DNA from 2 places in the Caldimonas hydrothermalis genome. Region 1 is predicted to be linked to the other one. Evidence: predicted binding sites of a transcription regulator. Region 1 holds the regulator's gene; the other holds the start of a gene.
The links. Region 1 encodes FNR, which switches genes on or off when oxygen is low (the NO sensors DNR and NnrR bind a similar motif). Its sites were predicted from a motif close to TTGATNNNNATCAA; they were not measured.
Positions count from the first base shown of each region.

Region 1 (11,470 bases):
CCTGTCGTTGATGTACTTGGCCGAGAGCTCCGCCGCCGCCTGCAGCGCCCCGAGCGCATACTTGACGCTGTGGTGCTCCTCGAAGCGCGACTTCAGGCCCTTGAGGATCTCCACGGTCTGCTCCACCGAGGGCTCGACCACATCGATCTTCTGGAAGCGCCGCGACAGGGCGGCATCCTTCTCGAAGATGCCGCGGTACTCGGTGAAGGTGGTGGCACCGATGCACTTGAGCGCCCCCGAGCTGAGGGCCGGCTTGAGCAGGTTGCTGGCATCGAGCGTACCGCCCGAAGCCGCGCCGGCGCCGATCAGGGTGTGGATTTCGTCGATGAAGAGCACCGCATTGGGCTGGTCTTTCAGCGCCTTGAGCACCCCCTTGAGGCGCTGCTCGAAGTCGCCACGGTATTTCGTGCCCGCCAGCAAGGCCCCCATGTCCAGTGCGTAGACGGTGGAGTCGGCCAGCACCTCGGGCACCTCACCTTCAGTGATGCGCCAGGCCAGCCCCTCGGCGATGGCCGTCTTGCCCACCCCGGCCTCGCCCACCAGCAACGGGTTGTTCTTGCGACGGCGGCACAGCACCTGGATGACCCGCTCCACCTCGTGCTCACGGCCGATCAGCGGGTCGATCTTGCCATCGCGAGCGAGCTGGTTGAGATTCTGGGTGAACTGCTCCAGCGGCGAGCCCTTGCCCTCGCCCTCGTCCTTTTCCGCCTCGCCATTGCCGGCCTGCCCCTCGCTGGGCTTGGCCGGCTCGGGCGGCTCGGACTTCTTGATGCCGTGCGCGATGTAGTTCACCACGTCCAGGCGCGTGACACCTTGCTGGTGCAGGTAGTAGACGGCGTGCGAATCCTTCTCGCCAAAGATCGCCACCAGCACGTTGGCGCCGGTGACTTCCTTCTTGCCACTGCCGGTGGACTGCACGTGCATGATCGCGCGCTGGATCACACGCTGAAAGCCCAGCGTGGGCTGGGTGTCCACCTCGTCGGTGCCGCCTACCGTCGGGGTGTTTTCCTTGATGAAGTGCGTCAGGCTCTTGCGCAGATCCTCGATGTTGGCGGAGCAGGCACGCAGCACCTCGGCCGCCGAGGGGTTGTCGAGCAGGGCCAGCAGCAGATGCTCCACCGTGATGAACTCGTGGCGCTGCTGGCGCGCCTCGACGAACGCCATGTGCAGGCTGACTTCAAGTTCCTGGGCAATCATGTGGCCTCCATAATGCACTGCAAAGGATGCCCCGCGCGGCGCGCGGCGGCAAGCACCATTTCCACTTTCGTCGCGGCCACATCCTTGGTGTAGACCCCGCACACGCCCCGACCCTCGTGGTGGATCTTCAACATAATGTGCGTGGCCGTTTCCAGGTCGCGGTGAAAGAATTCCTGCAACACCATCACGACAAACTCCATCGGCGTGAAGTCGTCGTTGAGCATGACCACCTGGTACATGCGCGGCGGCTCGACCCGGGAGGCCTGACGCTCCGCTACGACCGAGCCCTGGCCGTCGTCCGGCCGCGGCGGACCGGACGGCGGGGAGGGAGGCGGATTCATCGCGTTTCGGGGCATGGATTCATTCTATCGAGTCACGACCACCCTGTTGTCCCTGCGCCAATCTCGCCCCCCCTTCAGCGGCATCTGCTCACATTTCGAGACAAACCCGTCCAGTCCCAAACCTTGACAAGCCCGGAACGCCAAGCTGAGAATTCCCTTACAAAAGTAGCAAACCGAGGGGGAGTCCCATGGGAATGGGTACCGTCAAATGGTTCAATGACGCCAAGGGTTTCGGATTCATCGAGCCCGAAGGCGGGGGGGACGACGTGTTCGCCCATTTCACCGCCATCCAGATGGAGGGTTTCCGCACCCTCAAGCAAGGCGCCCGGGTGGCTTTCGACCTGGTCCAGGGGCCCAAGGGCATGCTGGCGCAGAACATCCAGCCGCTGGACCCGCCACCGAGCCGTGGGCTGGCGCGCGAGGTTGGCGGTGACCTGCCGGCGATGGAGTCGCAGGCCCGTCCGCCCCGTCAGCGTAGCGCGTCGCACGCCACCGACTGAGCAGCCCCGACGGCCGCGCGCGGGCGCCTCGCCGTCTCGCAGGGCTTGGGTCATCTTCCCGCCGGCGGCTGACAGGGTTGGCAGGCCGGCCAGCCGGATTTCATTTTGACACCCGGGTTCCGGCGGGTCCGAGGCCCCACGGTGCCGGCCGGGCCTCGCCCAGGCCCCATCGGGCGCCCCCGTCAGTCTCAGCCCACCTCATCCCGGCCTGCATCAGCGACAAGGCCCCCGACCCGTGTGACGGGCGGAGGCCTTGGACGGCCCGCCAGGGGCCAACGCGCGGTCTGGGCCGCGGGGGCTTCTTACATGTGGTCGATCATGACCTGACCGAAGCCCGAGCAGCTCACCTGGGTGGCGCCGTCGAGCAAGCGGGCGAAGTCGTAAGTGACCTTCTTGCTCAGGATGGCTTTTTCCATCGAGCTGATGATGAGGTCGGCCGCCTCGGTCCAGCCCATGTGGCGCAGCATCATCTCGGCCGAGAGGATCTCGGACCCGGGGTTGACGTAGTCCTTGCCGGCATACTTGGGCGCGGTGCCATGGGTGGCCTCGAACATGGCCACCGAGTCGGACAGGTTGGCGCCCGGGGCAATGCCGATACCGCCCACCTGCGCGGCCAGCGCATCGGAGATGTAGTCGCCGTTGAGGTTCAACGTGGCGATCACCGAGTACTCGGCCGGACGCAGCAGGATCTGCTGCAAGAAGGCGTCGGCGATGGCGTCCTTGATGACGATGTCCTTGCCCGTCTTCGGGTTCTTGAACTTGCACCACGGGCCGCCATCGATCGGTTCGGCGCCGAACTCCTTCTGGGCCAGGGCGTAGCCCCAGTCGCGGAAGCTGCCCTCAGTGAACTTCATGATGTTGCCCTTGTGAACCAGGGTCACCGAGGGCTTGTCGTTGTCGATGGCGTACTGGATCGCCTTGCGGACCAGGCGCTCGGTGCCTTCGCGCGACACAGGCTTGATGCCGATGCCCGAGGTCTCGGGGAAGCGGATCTTCTTGACGCCCATCTCCTTTTGCAAGAAGGCGATCACTTTCTTGGCCTGCTCGGACTCGGCCGCCCATTCGATGCCGGCATAGATGTCCTCGGAGTTCTCGCGGAAGATCACCATGTCGGTTTTTTCGGGCTCCTTCAACGGCGAGGGCACCCCCTTGAAGTAGCGCACCGGGCGCAGGCAGACGTACAGGTCGAGCTCCTGGCGCAGCGCCACGTTGAGCGAACGGATGCCGCCGCCCACCGGGGTGGTCAGCGGGCCCTTGATCGAAACGACATAGTCCTTCAGGACCTGCAGGGTCTCCTCGGGCAGCCAGACGTCAGGCCCGTAGACCTTGGTGGACTTTTCGCCGGCGTAGATTTCCATCCAGTGGATCTTGCGCTTGCCGCCGTAGGCCTTGGCCACCGCCGCATCCACCACCTTGATCATCACGGGCGTGATATCGAAGCCGGTGCCATCGCCCTCGATGTAGGGAATGATGGGGTTGTCGGGCACGTTGAGCGAGAAGTCCTTGTTGACGGTGATCTTCTGCCCGCCCTCGGGCACCTTGATGTGCTGGTACATGTCGCAAGCTCCGCGCAAAACCGAATGGAAAACTCGGGGTGAGGGTGTGTTTTAGACGTTCGATTCTAAGCCAGCGCGTGCCTGGCCGACGGGGTGCGCCACCGGGCCGGCGCGGTGTCCAGGCGCCATTCGCACAGACTCATCGGCACACCGGTGCGCCAAAGCTCATCCACAGGCCATGCCCCAGCGCCCAGGCCGAGGTGGCGGCCAGGATCGCGCCGGCGGCACGCACCGCCCAGGTTCCCCGGACCGCCAAGGCTTGTCCGCGCAGGCGCTGCCAGGCCAGCGCCACGGCCTGCAGGCCCAACGCGGAACCCAGCGCGAAGGCCAGCATCACCGCGGCCCCTTCGGCCACGGAGGACCCAAGGGCCGCCACCATCAGGGCCGAGTACAGCAAGCCGCAGGGCAGCAGCACCCACAGCAGGCCGGCAGCCAGCGGAACGGCTGCGCCGTGCGCGAGCCACCCTCCCAGGCTGGCGTGGCGCAGGCGCTGCCAGACGCGATGGGCCAGAGCGTCGAGCCAATACGGCTGACGGCCCCGCCACAGCAGGGCCAGCCCCAGCGTGATCACCGCCACATGGAACATGGCCCAGAAGGGCTTGAGCACGCTGACCTGCGCAGCCCCCCACTGCAAGGCCTGCACCGCGCCGGCCGCCAGCGCGCCAGCCGCGCCATAGCCCAGCAGGCGCCCGGCCTGGAACGCCCACAGACGCGCTCCGGTGCGACCGATGGCCAGCGTGGCGGCACCGCACATCGCCGTGCAGTGCACGCTGCCGGCCAGGCCCATCAGCCAGGCGCTGAACAGCAAGGCGGAGTTCATCCTCAAATGATGCGTGAAAAGCGCTCGCGGCTGCGTTCGGCCTGCAGGTATTTGTCAAAGACCATCGCAATGCCGCGCACGACGTACCACCCGGCCGGTGACACGTGGAGGCCGTCGGCTTCGATGCGCAACAGCCCCTGTTCGGCCATCGGCTCGAGCTGGGCCAGCTCGGCGGCGAAATAGCGGCGGAAGTCGATCAGGTAGGACAGCTCGATCGACTCGAAGGCGACGTGGCCCTGGCACATCAGCGCCATGATGACCGCCCGGCGTACGAGGTCGTCGCGGGTGAGTGCCAGGCCGCGCGCCACCGGAAACTGGCCCTGGCGCAGGGCATCGTAGTACTCGGGCAGGGTTTTCGCATTCTGGCTGTAGTGGCTGCCCAGCCGGCCGATCGCCGACACGCCCAGGGCGATCAGGTCGGAATCGGGCTGGGTGCTGTAGCCCTGGAAATTGCGGTGCAGCCGGCCCTGGCGTTTGGCCACGGCGAGTGCATCGGTGTGCAGGGCAAAGTGATCCATGCCGATGTAGTCGTAGCCGGCCCGGGCAAAGCTCGCGATGGCCGCAGACAGCATGGCCAGCTTGTCCGCCGCACCGGGCAGCTCCGCGGCCTGGATGCGCCGCTGCGGCTTGAAGCGCGCCGGCAGGTGGGCATAGCCGTACAGTGCGATGCGGTCGGGGCGCAATTGGCCGATGAGCTCCAGCGTGCGGGCAAAGGAGGCCGCGGTCTGACGAGGCAGCCCGTAGATCAGGTCGGCGTTGACCGATTCGATGCCGAGCTCGCGCGCGCGCTCGATCAGCCCGGCGACGCTGTCGAAGGCCTGCACGCGATGCACCGCCTTCTGTACCTCGGGATCGAAATCCTGGACGCCCAGGCTGATGCGGTTGAAGCCGAGGGATACCAGGCGGGACAGCCGCTCAGGCGAGACGGTGCGGGGATCGACCTCGATGCTGTACTCTCCGCCGGGTACCAGCCGGAAGGCCGAGCGCAGGCTCTGCATCAGCCTTGCCAGCTCCTCGTCGCTGAGAAAGGTGGGCGTGCCCCCACCGAGGTGAAGCTGGCTGACCGGCTGCTCACGACCCAGGGCGTCGACATACAGCCCGATCTCGCGCTCCAGGGCATCGAGGTATTCGGCCGCCCGCTCGTGATGGCGGGTGATGATCTTGTTGCAGGCGCAGTAGTAGCACACCGACTCGCAAAACGGAATGTGCACGTACAAAGACAACGCCGCCCGCCGCCCGCCCAGGGGGCCCACCCCACCCGCCCGTTGGGCCAGGGCCTGCTCGAGCTGGGCCGGCCCGAAGGCTTCGACGAAGCGGTCGGCCGTGGGGTAGGAGGTGTAACGGGGCCCGGGAACGTCGAAACGTTGCAAGACGTCGGGGGAGATCGGCAGGGCGGGGTCGGGCGTCATGGCGGCACTGTGCCAGAGCCATCGGCGCGGGACTTGATCTTGCTCAAGTCCCTGCCGGGGGGGCTCCTGAACAATCGGTTGCATTGCCTGAGGAGCATCAATCATGTCGCTCGACACGACCCCCGACACCGGCCTGGCGCCCTTCTGGGCCCCCTCGGCCTGCGCCACCGCCCGGACTTCGCGACCTGCCGGCGGGAACATCCGGTCCCGAAGCGTGTCTGGGGACGCCCAGGGGTCCATAATGAACGTCAAGGAGAGGCCGACGCGCATGATCAAACTCGAAACCCTCAAGGTCGCCTGCTCGAGCTGCAATTTGCGCGAGCTGTGTCTGCCGGTGGGCCTGTCACGCCCCAACCTCGAGAAGCTGGATCACATGGTGGCCTCGCGCCGCAGCGTCAAGCGCGGCGAGGCTCTGTTCCATGCCGGCGACCCATTCCAGTCGCTGTATGCCGTGCGTACGGGCTTCTTCAAGACACGGGTGTCCTCGGAGGACGGGCGCGACCAGGTCACGGGCTTCCAGATGGCCGGGGAGCTGCTGGGGCTGGATGCCATCAGCCAGGACCGGCACACCTGCGACGCGGTGGCGCTGGAGGATTCGCAGGTCTGCGTGATCCCCTACCAGCAGCTCGAACATCTCTCACGTGAGTTCACGGAGTTGCAGAGTTCGTTCCACAAGATCATGAGCCGTGAGATCGTGCGCGACCATGGCGTGATGCTGCTGCTGGGCAGCATGCGCGCTGAGGAGCGGCTGGCGGCCTTCCTGCTCAACCTCACGCAGCGCCTGCAGGCGCGAGGCTTTTCACCCTCCTCGCTGATTCTGCGCATGACCCGCGAGGAGATCGGCAGTTACCTGGGCCTGAAGCTGGAGACGGTCAGCCGCACCTTCTCGAAGTTTCAGGAAGACGGCCTGCTGGAGGTCAAGCAGCGCCAGATCCGCATCCTGGACGAGGACGGTTTGCGCCGCCTCATCAACCACAGCACCTGCTGAGCCGCGCGCGCCGGGTTCAGGCGCCCTCGCGCCCTCGCTCCGGCGGGCGGGCCAGCATCTGCATCATCGCGCCGGCCACAATGAAGGCTGCCCAGAAGAAAAAGAAGGCCAGCGAATAGACCGCCGAGGCCGAGAGGTCGACCGGGGCGCCGCCGAACCAGTGCAGGTCCTGCGGATCGACCATCGCGAACACCACCATCTCGACGACGCCGGCCATCAGGAAGGCTGGCCAGAGGATGCTCATCCAGGACAGTTTCATCGCCCGCTCGCCTTGCCGGGGGAAAGAGTGCGCCACCGGCCGTCTCATTCGCCTCGGCCCGGCAGGGCCGAGACGGGCGTGGCGGTGTGGTTGCGTGCCTGGTGCGCGGGCATCAGCCTGAGGTCGCCCTGCCCGCCAGTGCCAGCGCCGGAAGCCGCGGTCGCGGCGGGCCCGCGCTGCAGCACCGGGTCGGGGTGCCCGATGGCCAGGATGATCGTGACGACACAGGCGGCTACGACGGCCAGCGGCCCGCCAACCACCAGCCACATCGTCGGTTCACGCCACCACGGCGCAGCCGGCGGCCGGGGGTCGGGATGCTTGGCAAGTGGTCGGCGCATGGGATTCTCCTCGGGTGGGCCACTCAACGCGGCACCAGGAACGTGGATCGCTCATTCACGCTGCGCTCGGGCTCGTCGCCCTGGGCCAGGCGATCGATGCGGAACTCGATCGGACTGGAGCGGCCGCGCAGCGGCTCGGCATGGTGCGGCGGCAACTGGACGCGCACGGCCAGCCAGCGCGCGGCCGCACTGTCCACCTCGATTTGCGGTTCGGAGACCACGCGCAGGCCTTCCAGGCCGGACACGCTGACCCGGTATCGCTGAGGCTGCTCGAGCGCGTTCATGATCTGCAGACGATAGACGTTTTCGATGTAGCCGTCCTCGACGATGCGCGCCAGCGCCCCGCGATCGCGGATCACGTCCACCTTGAAGGGGCTGCGCAGCACCAGGCTGCCGACGAAGGCGGCGCTGATGAGTGCGAGGATGGCGGTGTAGACGAGCACCCGCGGGCGCAGCACCCGCCTGAACATCTGGGCCCGCGTCCAGCCTTGGGCCATGCCGTTCTGGGTGGAGTAGCGGATCAGCCCACGCGGGTAGTTCATCTTGTCCATCACGCCGTTGCATACATCGATGCAGGCAGCGCAGCCGATGCACTCGTACTGCAGGCCCTTGCGGATGTCGATGCCGGTGGGGCAGACTTGAACGCACAGGGTGCAGTCGATGCAGTGGCCCAGTCCGAGCTGCTTCGGATCGGCCTTGCGGGGGCGCGAGCCACGCGGTTCGCCTCGGGCCTCATCGTAGGTGATGATCATGGTGTCCCGGTCGAACATCGCACTCTGGAAGCGCGCGTAGGGACACATGTACTTGCACACCTGCTCGCGCAGGTAGCCGGCATTGCCGTAGGTGGCCAAGCCGTAGAAAAGGATCCAGAACCATTCCCAGGGCCCCAGGCCCAGGCTGAGGACCGACGCGCCGAGCTCCCGGATCGGCGTGAAGTAGCCGACGAAGGTGAAGCCGGTCCACAGGCCGATGGCGATCCACACGGCCTGCTTGGCGGTCTTGCGCCAGAGCTTTTCGAGGGTCCATGGGCCCTGGTCGAGCCGCATGCGCGCGGTGCGGTCGCCCTCGATCCTGCGCTCCACCCACATGTAGATCTCGGTGTACACCGTCTGCGGGCAGGCATAGCCGCACCACAGTCGCCCGCCCACCGCCGTGAAGAGGAACAGCGCGTAGGCGCTGATGATCAGCAGCGCCGCGAGGTAGATGAAGTCCTGAGGGTACAGGACCAGTCCGAAGATGTAGAAGCGCCGTGCAGCCAGGTCGAAGAGCACCGCCTGTCGTTCGTTCCATTCCAGCCAGGGCAGCCCATAAAAGACGAGCTGGGTGATCCACACCAGCGCCCAGCGCCACGCGGCAAACCAGCCGTGGACGGCGCGGGCGTAGATCTTCTCCTGCTTCTGGTACAGCGACACCATCTGGCTGGCGGCGTCGCCGTCCTCGGGCGCGGGCTGGATCGGGATGACCCGTGATTCGGTGCTGCTCAAGGAAGGGAACCGTCGATGCGAGGGGTCAGCGGGATGAGGCGGCGCCGGTGCGTGACAGGCCCCAGACGTAAGCGGCCAGCACGTGAATCTGCGGCTCGGTGAGTTTGCCGGCATGCGGCGGCATCACATTGGTCTTGCCGTTGGTGATGATGTTCATGATGGCCTGCTCTCCCCAGCCGTGCAGCCAGATGCGGTCGGTGAGGTTGGGGGCCCCCATGGTGGGGTTGCCCTTGCCGTCGGCGCCGTGGCAGGCAGCGCACACGCCAAACTTGGCGCGGCCGAGCTGGGCGGCGATGGGGTCGTGCGGGCTGCCCGACAGGCTCATCACGTAGTGGGCCACGTTGCGCACGTTCTCGCCGCCGCCCACGGCCTGCCCCATCGGGGGCATCACCCCCGTGCGGCCCTGGGCGATGGTGGTCTTGATGGCCTCATGCGAGCCTCCCCACAGCCAGTCCCCATCGGTGAGGTTGGGGAAGCCCCGACTGCCGCGGGCGTCAGACCCGTGGCACTGGGCGCACCAGTTCACGTACAGGCGCTCGCCGATGCCCATGGCCTGCGGATCGGCCACAAGTGCCTCGGCCTCCTTGCCTTCGAACTGGGCATACACGGGCTCGAGCTGGGCTGTTGCCTTGGCCATCTCGCTCTCGTACTGGCCGGCCTGCGACCAGCCCCAGGTGCCCGGGTAGCTGCCCAGGCCCGGATAGAAGACCAGATAGACCGCCGAGAACACGATGGTGATGACGAACAGACCCATCCACCAGCGCGGCAGAGGATTGTTCAGCTCCTTGAGGTCGCCGTCCCAGACATGGCCGGTCGTGTTGTCATGGGCCATGACCTTGCGCTTGGACGCCACCAGCAGCAGCACCAGGCAGGCGACGATGCTGACGATGGTGGTGACGGCGATGAAGGTCGACCAGCCGTCGTTGAAGAAATCGCTCATGTTGACGTCCCGGCTTGGGCTATTCGGATTGGAAGGGCAGTCGGGCGGCCTCGTCGAAGCGCTCCCGGTTGCGGCGGGCATAGGCCCAGCCGCAGATGCCGATGAAGGTCAGTAGCGACACCACCGTCACGATGATGCGCAGGTCGTTCACGTCGATGTCCATCGTCGGTCCCTCACTTCATGGCGGTGCCGAGCACCTGGAGGTAGGCGATCACGGCATCCATCTCGGTCTTGCCCTTGAGCTCGTCGCTCGACTTGGCAATTTCCTCATCGCTGTAGGGCACGCCCAGGCGGCGCAGGGCGCGCATGCGAGGCGCAGCGTCCTGGGGGTCGAGCACGGTCTTGTCCAGCCAGGGGTAAGCAGGCATGTTGGACTCGGGCACCAGGTCGCGCGGGTTGATCAGGTGGATGCGGTGCCATTCGTCGCTGTAGCGGCCGCCCACGCGGTGCAGGTCGGGGCCGGTGCGCTTGCTGCCCCACTGGAAGGGGTGGTCGTAGACGAACTCGCCGGCCGTGGAGTACGGACCGTAGCGCAGCGTCTCGGCGCGGAAAGGGCGCACCATCTGCGAGTGGCAGCCATAGCAGCCCTCGCGGACGTAGATGTCGCGGCCCACCAGTTGCAGCGGGGTGTAGGGCTTCAGGCCCTCGACCGCCTGGGTGGTGGAGCGCTGGAAGAACAGCGGCACGATCTCGACCAGGCCGCCGACCGACACCACCAGGATGATCAGCACGATCATCAGGAAGTTGTTGGTCTCGATTCTTTCGTGGGTGAAGAAGCCGGGCTTGTTGTGGGAGTCAGCCATGATGATTCCTTGTTCTCTTGGGTCCGGGCCTCAGGCCGCCGCAGGCTTCATCGCCGGAATGGCGACCTCGGACGGACGGCCGTTGCGCACGGTCATCACCACGTTCCAGGCCATCACGCCCATGCCGGCGAGGTAGAGGATGCCGCCCAGCAGCCGGATCACGTAGAAGGGATAGGTGGCCTTCACGCTTTCGACGAAGCTGTAGGTGAGCGTGCCGTCGGGGTTGACGGCGCGCCACATCAGGCCCTGCATGACGCCGGCGATCCACATCGCCGCGATGTAGAGCACGATGCCAATGGTGGCGATCCAGAAGTGCAGCTCGATGGCGCGCACGCTGTACATCTGCTTGCGGCCGAACAGGCGCGGCACGAGGTAATACAACGAGCCCATCGTGATCAGGCCCACCCAACCCAACGCGCCGGAGTGCACGTGACCCACCGTCCAGTCGGTGTAGTGGCTCAGTGCATTGACGGTCTTGATCGACATCATCGGGCCCTCGAAGGTGCTCATGCCGTAGAAAGACAGCGAGACGATCAGGAACTTCAGAATGGGGTCGTCACGCAGCTTGTGCCAGGCTCCCGAGAGGGTCATGATCCCGTTGATCATGCCGCCCCAGCTGGGCGCCAGCAGGATGAGCGAGAACAACATGCCCACGCTTTGCGCCCAGTCGGGCAGCGCGGTGTAGTGCAGATGGTGGGGGCCCGCCCACATGTAGGTGAAGATCAGGGCCCAGAAGTGCACGATGGACAGTCGGTAGCTGTACACCGGGCGCTCGGCCTGCTTGGGGATGAAGTAGTACATCATCCCGAGGAAGCCGGCCGTCAGGAAGAAGCCC
Region 1 is NZ_JBWQXA010000012.1:35,015-46,484, forward strand. Features, by position in the region: gene clpA (ATP-dependent Clp protease ATP-binding subunit ClpA) at 1-1,197, opposite strand, end outside; gene clpS (ATP-dependent Clp protease adapter ClpS) at 1,194-1,553, opposite strand; gene AC1ECW_RS14065 (cold-shock protein) at 1,733-2,038, shown strand; gene icd (NADP-dependent isocitrate dehydrogenase) at 2,341-3,594, opposite strand; gene AC1ECW_RS14075 (sulfite exporter TauE/SafE family protein) at 3,734-4,414, opposite strand; gene hemN (oxygen-independent coproporphyrinogen III oxidase) at 4,417-5,823, opposite strand; gene fnr (fumarate/nitrate reduction transcriptional regulator Fnr) at 6,065-6,811, shown strand; gene AC1ECW_RS14090 (hypothetical protein) at 6,828-7,070, opposite strand; gene AC1ECW_RS14095 (hypothetical protein) at 7,115-7,408, opposite strand; gene ccoG (cytochrome c oxidase accessory protein CcoG) at 7,432-8,823, opposite strand; gene ccoP (cytochrome-c oxidase, cbb3-type subunit III) at 8,918-9,832, opposite strand; gene AC1ECW_RS14110 (cbb3-type cytochrome oxidase subunit 3) at 9,852-9,989, opposite strand; gene ccoO (cytochrome-c oxidase, cbb3-type subunit II) at 10,006-10,635, opposite strand; gene ccoN (cytochrome-c oxidase, cbb3-type subunit I) at 10,666-11,470, opposite strand, start outside.

Region 2 (11,470 bases), on a different contig from region 1:
AGCCCTCGCGGGCGATGCGCTGGTCGTGCAGCAGCCGGCGGCCGGCCAGGTCGGTCACGGCCAGGTGGGCAAAGACGAGCTGGCGCGGGGCGAACGCGCTGGGGTTGTCCCCGGCGAGGTCGTTGCGCGAGCGGAAGAAGGTGATCTGGAACCCCCAGGGCAAGGCCTGTGCCTGCGCCTGCAGGACGCCCGTGATGTACCACCATTCGGTGCGGTGCTCGGGATGGGCGCCATGATCGCGCGGGAACTGCAGCCGGGTGCCCGGCTGGACCCGCCCTTGCGCTCGCGATAGCGAGGGAGCCAGAAGGAGCGTGGCGCCGAGCAGGGTGCGGCGTTGCATCACCAGTCCTCCTTGACGGCGAGCACGGCGTCGCGGCCGGCAGCGGCTCGGCCGCTGAGCGCGGCGGTGAGCGCGCCGGCGGCCACCATCGCAGCGGCCAGCGCGACCAGCCGGCCCCAGGGGGGCAGCAGTTCCATGGTCCAGTGGAAGCTCTGCGGGTTGACCACGTGCACCAGGATCACACTGATCGCCAGCCCCAGGGACAGGCCGAGTAGAGCGCCGGCGCCGCTCCAGACCAGGCCTTCGCCCGCGACGATGCCCAACACCTGGCCGCGCGTGAAGCCCAGGTGCCGCAGCAGGCCGAATTCCTTGCGCCGCGCCAGTACCTGGGCCGAGAAGCTGGCGGCCACGCCAAACAGGCCGATGGCGATCGCCACGGCCTGCAGCCAATAGGTCACGGCAAAACTGCGATCGAAGATGCGCAGCGAGGCGGCGCGGATCTCCCGCGGTTCGGCAAATTCGATCAGCGTCGGGTCGGGGGCGAGGGCGCGCACGGCGGCCTGCACCTCGGCCGTGGAGGTGCCGTCGTCCAGCCACAGGGCCAGGTCGTTGACACGCGCATCCCCGCTCAGCCGCAGGAAGTCGGCGCTGTCGATCACCACGCTGCCGTGCTGCCGGGCGTAGTCGCGCCAGATGCCGCGCACCCAGGTGGGCACGGGCGGGCGGCCCTCGATCAGCGGCAGGGCGAACACCTGGCCGGGCCGCACGCCGTAGAGGTCCACGACGGCTTCGCTGACGTAGCTCGAGACGAGTCCGGCTTCGGGTGGCAGCAAGGACCCGGTGAGCGGCAGGGACTGCGCCGGGGTGGACAGCGGGCGGGCGATGAGCACCACGCCGGGGCGTGCCGGATCGAGGTTCAGCGTCACCACGCGCAAGGTTTCGACGTGGCGTATGCCCGGCAGGGTGCGCACCGCCTCCACGAAGCTCGGGTCGAGGAAGGCGGTCTCGGCGGCCGCCGAGCTGACGGCCGTGCGCGCATAGAGATCGGCCGGCAGCACGGCATCGAGCCAGCCCGACACCGAGGCGCGGAAGCTGGTGACCATGGTCGTCAGGGCCACCGCGAGGCTGAGGCTTGCCACCACGCCGGCCACCGCGACGGTGGCCGTGTGGCCCTGGTGGCGGGCCCGCTGAGCCGCCAGCAGCAACCCGGGGTGGCGCCGCAGGCGCGCGGACCCGGTGGCGGTCAGCGCGCTGACCACCGTCGGGACGCAGACGATGCCGCCGAGCAGCACGGCCGCCACGGCGAAGTAGGCGAACAGCGGCAGCCCAGCCACCGGGGGCAACAGCGCGAGCAGCCCCCCGGCAGCCAGGAGTCCCAGACCCCAGACGGGATGGGCGCGGCCGCTGGCGCCGGGGCCCAGGCCCTTGAGTCCCTGGGCGGGCGCCAGGCGCTGCGCCCTGCGTGCCGGCAGCCAACTGCCGGCCAGCGCAGCGGCCACGCCCAGGCCGGCGTAGCCCAGGGCGGCCGGTGTGGACCATTGCAGGCGGGGGGCCACGCCCGGGAAGAAACCACCGCCCAGATCGCCGGCCAGCCAGGTCAGCGCAGCGTGCGCCAGCGCCGCTCCCAGGGCCAGGCCCAGCAGACTGCCCAGGCCGCCCAGCACCGCGGCTTCGGTCAGCACCAGCCGCAGCCGTTCGCGCTCGTCCAGCCCCAGCACGCCCAGCAGCGCGAACTGCGGCACGCGCTTGGCCACCGACAGCGACATCACCGAGAACACCAGGAAGGCGCCGGTGAACAGGGCCACCAGGGCCAGCACGGTGAGATTGACGCGGTAGGCCCGCGAGACATTGGACAGCCGCTGCGAAGCCTGGTCGGGCGTTTGCCACTGCACGTCGGGCGGCAGGTCGAGCGTGCGCTGCACTGCCTCCCAGCGTTCCCCTGGCTGCAGGCGCAGGTCGATGCGGCTGAGCCGTCCGAGCAGGCCGAAGTGCCATTGGGCGGCGGCGATGTCGGCCACCGCCAGCGGCGGCCCCGGGGCCGCGACCTCGCCCACCACGGTGAAGCGGCGCCAGGCCAGTCCGCTTTGGACCTCGACGGTGTCCCCCGGGGCCAGCCCCAGGGCCTCGCGTGCCGTTGCGTTCAGCGACAGGCTGTCGGGGGCGAGCAGCGCCAAGCGGTCCTGGCCCTCGGCCAGGCGCGGTGCCAGCGCGGGCGCGAGTTCCGGTGCCACGAGCGGATCGAGCCCGACCAGCCTGAGGGCCACGCGAGCGCCGCGGCGGTCGCGGGCGTAGGTGGACAGCTCGATCACCGCACTGGCGCGGGCGATGCCGGGATGGCGCACGAGCGTTTCGTACAGGGCTTCATCGAAGCCGCCGCGCACGGCTCGCAGCTCCACGTCGGGCTCGCCCTGGATCGATCGCACCGCCGCGCTGAACTCGCCCAGGGCCGACTGGTTGATCAGGTGCACCGCGAAGGCCAGGGCCACGCCCAGCAAGACGGCCAGCAAGGCCATGCCGTGGCGCCAGGGGTGATGGCGCCATTCAGGCCAGGACAGGCGGGTCCACCAGCGCAAGCAGGTCATGGGGTGGTAACGGAACGCTCGGGGCCGGGAGGGGTCGGAGGGATTGTCGGCGACGGTGGGCATGGCGTCCGGGCCGGCTGAAACATCGCTCTCGGTCAGACGACCCACTCATTTGAGGGGGGGTATCGAGCGGGAATTCCCCTATTCCCATGAAGCATGCGAGGATAAAAATCTTTCGGTTCGAGGGCGACAGGCCATGACCTCTATTCGCCGCGTGGCTTCAGGCAGCGAGGCTGCCGATTGGCAATGGGATCGCTGGCATGCCTGCTTGCTTTCGCTTGGCCTGTGGCCATCGGTGGTGTTGCTGGTGTTCGTGGCCTGGGTCCTGGCGGCGCTCATCACTGTGACTGTGATCGGCGTGCTGGGACAAGGCTCATGGCGCCTGGGGTTGCTCATTGCCACGGTGTGTGTCGGGGTATCGGCCCCGCCCGTCATTTATGCCATTTTGCAGCTGGTGTTCCGGCTGGAGCAGTTGCGCCAGCGCTTGCAGACTTTGGCGATCACTGACGATTTGACCGGCTGCTACAACCGTCGTCACTTCTGGGAGCGCAGCGAGCAGGAGTGGGCGCGCGCGCATCGGCACGGACTGCCGTTGGCAGTCTTGCTGATCGATGTGGACGACTTCAAACGCATCAACGACGCCCACGGCCATCATGCCGGCGATTTGATGCTGCAAACCTTGGCGCGGGCCTGCGATGCATCCTTGCGCAGCACCGATGTGCTGGCGCGCTATGGCGGCGAGGAACTGGCGGTGTTGCTGCCGCAAACGAGCCTGTCGGGCGCTTTGGCCATGGCCGAGCGCATCCGCGCGGCTTTGCAGCACGTCCGTATCGACTGGCAGGGCCAGCAAGTGGGCGCCACGGTCAGCATCGGCGTGGCGGCCATGCATGCCTCGCATGCGGATCTCAAAGCCATGATCCACGATGCGGATGTGGCGCTGTACGAAGCCAAGCGCGCCGGTCGCAACCGGGTGCATGGCGCTGCGCAGACGCAGTGTGCGCCAGCAATGGCTCAGTCGGCAGCGGTCGGCACGCTGTAGTGGGCATCGCCCAGCAGGTCGATGCCGCACGACAGGTCCTGCACCCATTCGATGAACTCGCGCACTGCGGCGCCGGCCATGGGAGCGCCGTGCTGCGGCACGATCATCGCGATGTCCAGCGTGCGCACCATGCGGGCCCACAGACGCAGCACCTTGTTCGACACCATGTAGCGGCGGTGGAAGCCCTCCATGGCGGCAATGTGCGCGCTCAGCGAGGTGACCGGCTGGCGCGGATCGACCTGCCGGCCCATGGAGGCGCCCAGATCGCCCGAGAACAGAATGCGGCTGATCGGGTCGTAGAACTGAAAGTTGCCTTCGGCGTGAAGGAAATGCGCCGGCAGGGCCCACAGTTCACCACGACCCACCCGGATGCGCAGGCCGGCATCGGGGATGCCGATCACCCGCCCGGCCGTTTTGCCCGGCTTGCAAAAGTGCGGCACGAAGCGCTCCCACACACGCGAGATGTACACGGGGGCCGTGGTGGCCGTCATCCAGCGGTCCAGCGAGGCGATGATGTCCGGGTCGGCATGTGAGGCCAGGATGGCCGAGAGTTGATGCGGCGGGAAGTGCCGCGTCATGCCCAGGTAGAGCTCGCTGTAGGCCAGATTGCCACCCGGGTCGATGATCGCGCCGGTGTCGTCATCGACGATCAGGAACTGGTTGGCCTGCACCGCCTCGCCGTGCTCGACGCAGGTGTCGCAAAACATCAGGCACTGATGGCCCTTGTGGTGATACAGCTCAATGAACATGGCGCGGGTCCGCGGTGCAGCAGGTGGCGATGAGCGCAGACTCTAGGGGTCCACCCTGGGTGTCGTCTTGATGCGCATCAACGTTCAGGGACAAAGCCCATACCGCGATGAAGGATTCAGCCCAGGCGGTGCAGTCCGTCGGAGGTGAGCTTGTAAACCTCATCGGCGTGGGCCGCGGCGGCTTGGGAATGGGTCACCAGCACGCAGGCCGCGCGATGCTGGCGCACCTGTGCGGCCAGGGCCTGCATCACGCGCTCGGCGGTGTCGGGGTCGAGGTTGCCCGAGGGTTCGTCGGCCAGCAGCAGCGCGGGCCGGTGCACCAGCGCGCGGGCGATGGCCACGCGCTGCAACTGGCCTCCCGAGAGCTGCTCGGGCAGACGCTGTGCCAGAGCCTGCAGCCCCACCTCGGCCAACACCTCCCGCACCCGCGCGGGATCGTCGCGGCCGAGCAGCAGCAGCGGCAGGGCCACGTTGTCGGCCACGCTCAGGTGCGGCAGCACGTGGAAGGCCTGGAAGATGAAGCCCAGGTGGGCGCGCCGCAGCCGGGCCCGGCCGGCCTCGTCCAGCGCGGCGAGGTCCTGCCCCAGCACCTCGATGCGGCCGGCCGAGGGTGCATCGAGCCCGGCCAGGCAGTTCAGCAGCGTGGACTTGCCCACGCCGGACTCCCCCAGCAAGGCGATGAAGCGGCCGGCCGGCAGTTCCAGGTCCACGCCCTCGAAGACCGGGGTCTCGTCGTAGCGCTTGGCCAGGCCCCGGACGCGCAGCACGGGCCCGGGGCTCGTCATCGCTGCTCCTGCGCCCAGGCCTGGGCCTGCCGCACCACCTGGTCGATGGCGTCGGGGCGGTCGCAGGCCACGGGCTCACGCCACGGCATGCTGCGCAGCCAGGTGAGCTGGCGCTTGGCGAGCTGCCGGGTGGCCGCGATGCCGCGCTCGGCCAGCGTGCCGGGGGGATGCCAGCCTTCGAGCATCTCCCACACCTGCCGGTAGCCCACGCAGCGCATCGACGGCAGGGCCAGGCTCAGGTCGCCGCGCGCACGCAGCGCGCGCACCTCGTCGATGAACCCGGCGGCCAGCATGGCCTGGAAGCGCTCGGCGATGCGCCGGTGCAGCCAGGCCCGGTCCACGGGCTCCAGGGCGATCAGCCGGGGCCGCTCGTGGGGCCCGCGGCAGGCGCGGCCCGTGTGCCAGTGCGACAGCGGCCGGCCGCTCAGCTCCCACACCTCCAGCGCACGCTGGATGCGCTGGCTGTCGTTGGGCGAGAGCCGGGCGGCGGTGGTCGGATCCACCCGGGCCAGTTCCGCATGCAGGGCCGGCCAGCCGATCCTGGCCGCGCGCGCCTCGATGCGTGCCCGCACTGCCGCATCGGCCGCAGGCAGCGCGTCCATCCCGTCAAACAGGGCCTTGAAGTAGAGCAAGGTGCCGCCCACGAGCACCGGCAGCCGCCCGCGCGCACGGATCTCGCTCACCAGCCGGGTGGCGTCGGCCACGAACTGGGCGGCGCTGTAGGCCTCGGTGGGGTCGATCAGGTCGATCAGGTGGTGAGGCACCGCGGCACGTTCGGCCGCGCTCGGTTTGGCCGTGCCGATGTCCATGCCGCGGTAGACCAGGGCTGAGTCCACGCTGATGATTTCGATGGGCAGCACCCGCGCCAGCGCCAGCGCGGCGGCGGTCTTGCCTGAGGCGGTGGGCCCGGCGAGGCACAGATAGGGGGCACTCATCGGGCCGTATTGTCCCGGGCTTCCTGCACCGCCGCCGCCGTGGGGTGACCATACCGGCCCACCCCCACCAGGGCCGCGAAGGCCAGCGCGAAGCACCACGCGGCGATGGTCAGCGCCAGGGGGTAGACGGTGCCGTTGTAGCTCCAGCCCATCCAGTAGCCCATGCCGAAGGCCAGGGCCATGCTGAGGAAGCCCGACAGGGCCGTGGCCGCGCCGGCGCGCGTCGGGAACGGCCCGACCGCCCCCACCTGGGCGCACGGCTGGTGGATGCCATGCGCGAAGGTGTAGACGAAGGCGGGGATCATCAAGGCCAGCGGATGATGCACCCCGGCCAGCGCCAGGCCGGCCATCGAGATGCCGGCGGCCAGCGAGACGAAGGCGGCCAGCCGGATCGAGCGCACCAGGCCCCGTCTGGGCACGAGGCGGCGGCACACGGCCGAGCCGATCAGGAAGCCCGAGGTCACGAAGGCGAAGGCCAGGCCGTATTCGCGCCGTGACAGGCCCAGCACGTCCACCATGACGAACGACGAGCCGGCGATGAAGCAGAACAGACCGGCATAGGTGAAGCTCGACACTGCGGTGTAGGCCCAGAAACCGCGATGGCCCAGCACCACGTGCCAGTTGTCCAGCAGCGGGCGCAGGCGCAGGGCCTCGGGGTTGGGGCGCTGCAGGGTCTCGGGCAGCCGCAGCGCGATGACGGCCAGGCCGGTCGCGCCAAACAGCGTGAGCACACCGAAGGCGCCGCGCCAGCCCAGCGTGGTTTCGAGGTAGCCGCCCAGAATGGGCCCCGCCACCGGCAGCAGCCCCATCCAGGTGGCGGCGCGCGCCATCACATGGGCCCCCTGGGCCGGGTCGTAGAGGTCGCGCAGCATCGCACGGGCACACACGACGCAGGCGGCCATGCCCAGGCCCTGGCCAGCGCGGCAGACGATCAGCCAGGCGATGTGCGGCGAGACCAGGGCCGCCGCGCTGGCCAGCGTGTACAGGGACAGGCCGGCCAGCAGCACCGGGCGGCGGCCGAAGCGGTCGGCCACCGGGCCGAGCAGGAGCTGGCCAGCGCCGAAGCTGATCACCAGCACGCTCAGTGTGAGCTGCACCGTGGTGAGCGGCACGCCGAAGACCTGCGGCAGCGAAGGCAGCGAGGGCAGGTACAGATCGGTGGACACCGGCTGGGTGCCCAGCAGCAGCATCAGGGCCAAGACGACCACACCGGTGGACGGCGGGGTGGCCAGGGGGGTGACAGTGGTGGGGGACAAAACGGTGCGGTCTGGTTCGGGAAGCCGGCCGAGCGTAGCAGACTTGGGACTTTCCCCAGGCCGGCTCACATTTAGGAACAGAGTGAGGGCCGCTCGTGGTTCGGATGGGAAATTTTCGTCGCACAATGTCTGAGCCCGGCGGTTCCGCCGGTGCCAGCCGAGCCCCCTCACGAACAAGAGAAGGAGTCCCTCATGTCCCGCTTCATCCGTGCCATAGCGCTGACCGTGTCGCTGTCCATGGGCGCCGTGGCCCTCGCGCAACCGGGTCAGCTCACGTTGATCACGACCGAGCAGATCGCGCAGGAGGGCGGGCTGGTGGCCCGCTCGGCGGCGGGCGAGGCTTCGCGCGAGCGCCTGGCCGCCGAGCTCGACCGGCCCGAACTGCAGGCCAAGCTGCAGGAATGGGGCGTGAGCCCCGAGCAGGCCCGTGCCCGTGTGCAGGCCCTGACCGACGAGGAGGCCCAGCGTCTGGTGGCCCGGATCGACCAGGCCCCTGCCGGTGCCGGCGACGTGCTGGGCGCGATCATCTTCATCTTCGTGCTGCTGCTGGTCACCGACATCCTGGGTCTGACCAAGGTCTTCCCCTTCACCCGTTCGGTGCGTTGATCGCCGGGGTGTCGCGCCGCGGCTGGCTGGCCGGCACGGCCGCGGCCGTCCTCGGTCTGGGCGGCTGCGCCACCCAGACCGCTGCATTGCGCGCAGGTGCCGTGACCGGCCTGCCCCGTCGCACCGAACTCGAGCACATTCCCTATTTCCCCCAGGCCGGGCCCGACCTGTGTGGCCCCGAAACCCTGGCCACGGTGCTGCAGGCCCAGGGCTTCGCACAGACCCCGACCGACTTGGTGCCCCTGGTTTATCTGCCGGGCCGTCGCGGCTCGCTGCAGGTCGAGATGCTGGCCGCAGCCCGGCGCTGCGGTGCGGTGGCGGTGCGGCTGCCGCCGACGCTGCAGGCCCTGTGCGAGGAGATCGCGGCCGGCCATCCGGTGCTGGTGTTGCAGAACCTCGGCCTGAGCCTGGCGCCGGCGTGGCACTATGCCGTGGCCGTTGGCTACGACTTGGACGACGGCTGGATGATCCTGCGCTCGGGCCGGGAGCGTCGCCAGCATCTGGCCCTGCGCACCTTCGAACACACCTGGGCGCGCTCGGAGCACTGGGCCTTCGTGGCCCTGGCCCCGGGCCGCCTGCCCCGCACCGCCACCGAGGACGACATGGCCCGTGCTCTGGTGGCTTTCGAGCGGGTGGCGCCGCCTGAGAGGGCCGTACAGGCCTACGAGGCCGCGCGCGCGCGCTGGAGCGACAACCTCACGATCGCCATGGGCCTGGGCAACAGCCTGTACGCCGCGGGCCGCAAGGCCGAGGCGGCGCAGGCCTTCGAGGCCGCTGCGCGAGCCCATGCCAGCGCCGCCGCCTGGGTGAACCTGGGCCTGGTGGCGCTCGATCTGGGCCAGCGCGAGCGGGCGCTGGCTGCAGCACGCGAAGCCCTGAGCCTGGGCGGCCCTTGGGCCGATCGGGCCCGGGCCCTGGTCGAGCGTGTAGAGTCGCAGCCCTGACCCTGGAGATTTGCGCATGAAAACCGTCTACGCCATCGTCGGCGCCGCCCTGATCGTGCTGGGCGGGGTCGTGCTGTTCCGCGGCCTGTTCTTCACCCAGAACGAGACGGTCTTTCAGGTGGGCAACCTCAAGGCCGAGGTGCGCAAGGAAGAGCGCATCCCCTCGTGGGCCGGCGGGGTGGCGATCGCGGCCGGCCTGGTGCTGGTGGTGATGGGCTTGCGCAAGTGAGCCGGCGGGGCTTCAGAACCGCTCGTGAGGCCCCAGGTAGCGCCACTGGCCCGGCGGCAGCGCGCCCAGCACCACGCGGCCGATGCGGATGCGCTTGAGCCCCACGACCTTCAGCCCCACCAGCTCGCACATGCGCCGGATCTGGCGCTTGCGGCCTTCGCGCAGCACGAAGCGCAACTGATGCTCGTTCTGCCAGCTCACCTGGGCAGGTCTTAGCGCATGGCCGTCGAGGCTGAGCCCGTGGCGCAGCAGGGCCAGCTGGTCGGGCGGTAAGGTCCGCGACGGCGGACCGGCGTGCGCAGCCTGCGGGTGCTCCACACGCACCAGGTACTCCTTTTCCACGGCGGAGTCTTCGCCGATCAGGTGACGCGCGATGCGGCCGTCCTGCGTGAGCACGAGCAGGCCCGTCGAGTCGATGTCGAGCCTTCCAGCGGGCGCCAGCTTGCGCAGGTGATGTCGGCCCAAGCGCAGCGGGCTTGGATCCTGGCTCCAGTGGTTTTCGGGTGTGATGAGCACCACGGCGGGTTCGTATCCGTCTTCGGCCTGGCCGCTCACATAGCCGATCGGCTTGTTCAGCAAGATGGTGACGCGCTGTTCCTGTTCGTGTCGAGCGGCCGGATCCACCTCGATGCGCTGGTGCGGCAGCACACGCGCGCCCAGGGTGTCGACCACCTGGCCGTCCACGCGCACCCAGCCGCGTTCGATCCACAGGTCGGCCTCGCGACGCGAGGCCAGGCCCAGCTCACTCATGCGCTTGGACAGGCGCTCGCCCGGCTGCACTGCCGCCGGGGCTGTGGTCGGCCCGGGCGCGGGCGCGACGGCCGGCGCGGCCGGGGCCGCAGCAGGCAAGGCGCGCGAGCGCGGGGCCGATCCGGCGCCGCGCACCGGCGGGCGGGTGCGCCGGCGGGGCGGTTCAGCGGGCGAGGACGACGGGCGGCGAGGCAGCGACAGCTTGGAGCGGGATGTCATGGCGGGAAGGCGGTTCCAGCCGCGATTGGACCACGTCCGGCGCTCGCCCCAGCCCGAAGAGCTCGCGCAGCGCTGCGCGATAGTCGTCCCGGCCGATGGCGCTGGTGTTGTGGTGGCTGCCGCCATCCACCAGCAGCCAGCGCTTGGGCTCGGGCGCACGCTCGTAGAGCTGGCGGCCCAGCTCGGGGCGGATGAAGCGGTCGGCACTGCCGTGGGCCACCAGCACCGGGGCCTTCACGCGGGCGATGTGCTCGGCCGCCTCGAAGCGTTGGGTGATCAGCGGCCCCACCGGCAACCAGCCCCAGCGGAAGGTACTCACCACGTCGCGGATGGAGGGAAAGCTCGCCTCCACGATCAGGCCGGCGGCATCGTCCACCTGCGAAGCCAGGTGGGTGGCAATCGCACCCCCCAGCGAATGGCCGTAGATGAAGCGGCGCGCGTTGGGGTGCTGGGCGGCCAGCCAGTCCCAGGCGGCGCGGGCGTCCTCGTAGGCCAGGCGTTCGGAAGGCAGATCGCCAGAGCTCTGCCCGAAGCCGCGATAGTCGATGCCCAGCACCGCAAAGCCCAGGTCGTGCATGCGGCGCATGCGCGGGGCGCTGCTGCGCACGTCCCAGCGGGCACCGTGCAGGTAGAGCAGCACGGGCGCATCGGGCCGGTCCTGGGGCAGCCACAGGGCGTACAGCCGGGCCCGCTCGGCTTGTAAGCGCGAGTCGAACTCGATCCACCGCTCGTCCATGCCCTGCGCCGCGTCGGCAGCACCCCGCCAGGTTTCGCTGCTGGGCTGGAAGATCCAGCGGCGCTGCTGGGTGTCGAGCACCGCACAGCCGGCCAGCAAGGCCGAGCCAGTGAGGACGACGAGAAGAAACCGAAGCGCGAGTCGCAGGCTGATCATGGGCATCACGGACCCCGTCAGCCCCGTCAAAGTTCAACGCCCGCGCAGAAAGAGTGCGTCGAGCTCGCGCAGCGTGAGCTGTCGCCAGGTCGGGCGGCCGTGGTTGCACTGGTCGGCACGCTCGGTGCGTTCCATGTCGCGCAGCAAGGCGTTCATCTCGTCCAGCGTGAGGCGCCGGTTGGCGCGCACGGCGCCGTGGCAGGC
Region 2 is NZ_JBWQXA010000003.1:42,111-53,580, forward strand. Features, by position in the region: gene AC1ECW_RS05210 (lipocalin-like domain-containing protein) at 1-340, opposite strand, end outside; gene AC1ECW_RS05215 (FtsX-like permease family protein) at 340-2,862, opposite strand; gene AC1ECW_RS05220 (GGDEF domain-containing protein) at 2,906-3,901, shown strand; gene AC1ECW_RS05225 (oxygen-binding di-iron domain-containing protein) at 3,874-4,650, opposite strand; gene AC1ECW_RS05230 (ABC transporter ATP-binding protein) at 4,767-5,435, opposite strand; gene miaA (tRNA (adenosine(37)-N6)-dimethylallyltransferase MiaA) at 5,432-6,370, opposite strand; gene AC1ECW_RS05240 (multidrug effflux MFS transporter) at 6,367-7,626, opposite strand; gene AC1ECW_RS05245 (PA2779 family protein) at 7,819-8,232, shown strand; gene AC1ECW_RS05250 (PA2778 family cysteine peptidase) at 8,229-9,176, shown strand; gene AC1ECW_RS05255 (hypothetical protein) at 9,193-9,405, shown strand; gene AC1ECW_RS05260 (pseudouridine synthase) at 9,418-10,374, opposite strand; gene AC1ECW_RS05265 (alpha/beta hydrolase) at 10,319-11,272, opposite strand; gene mutL (DNA mismatch repair endonuclease MutL) at 11,300-11,470, opposite strand, start outside.
Region 2: AC1ECW_RS05225 (oxygen-binding di-iron domain-containing protein) is a predicted target of FNR. The motif match lies at 4,718-4,731, and genes of this name have one in related genera.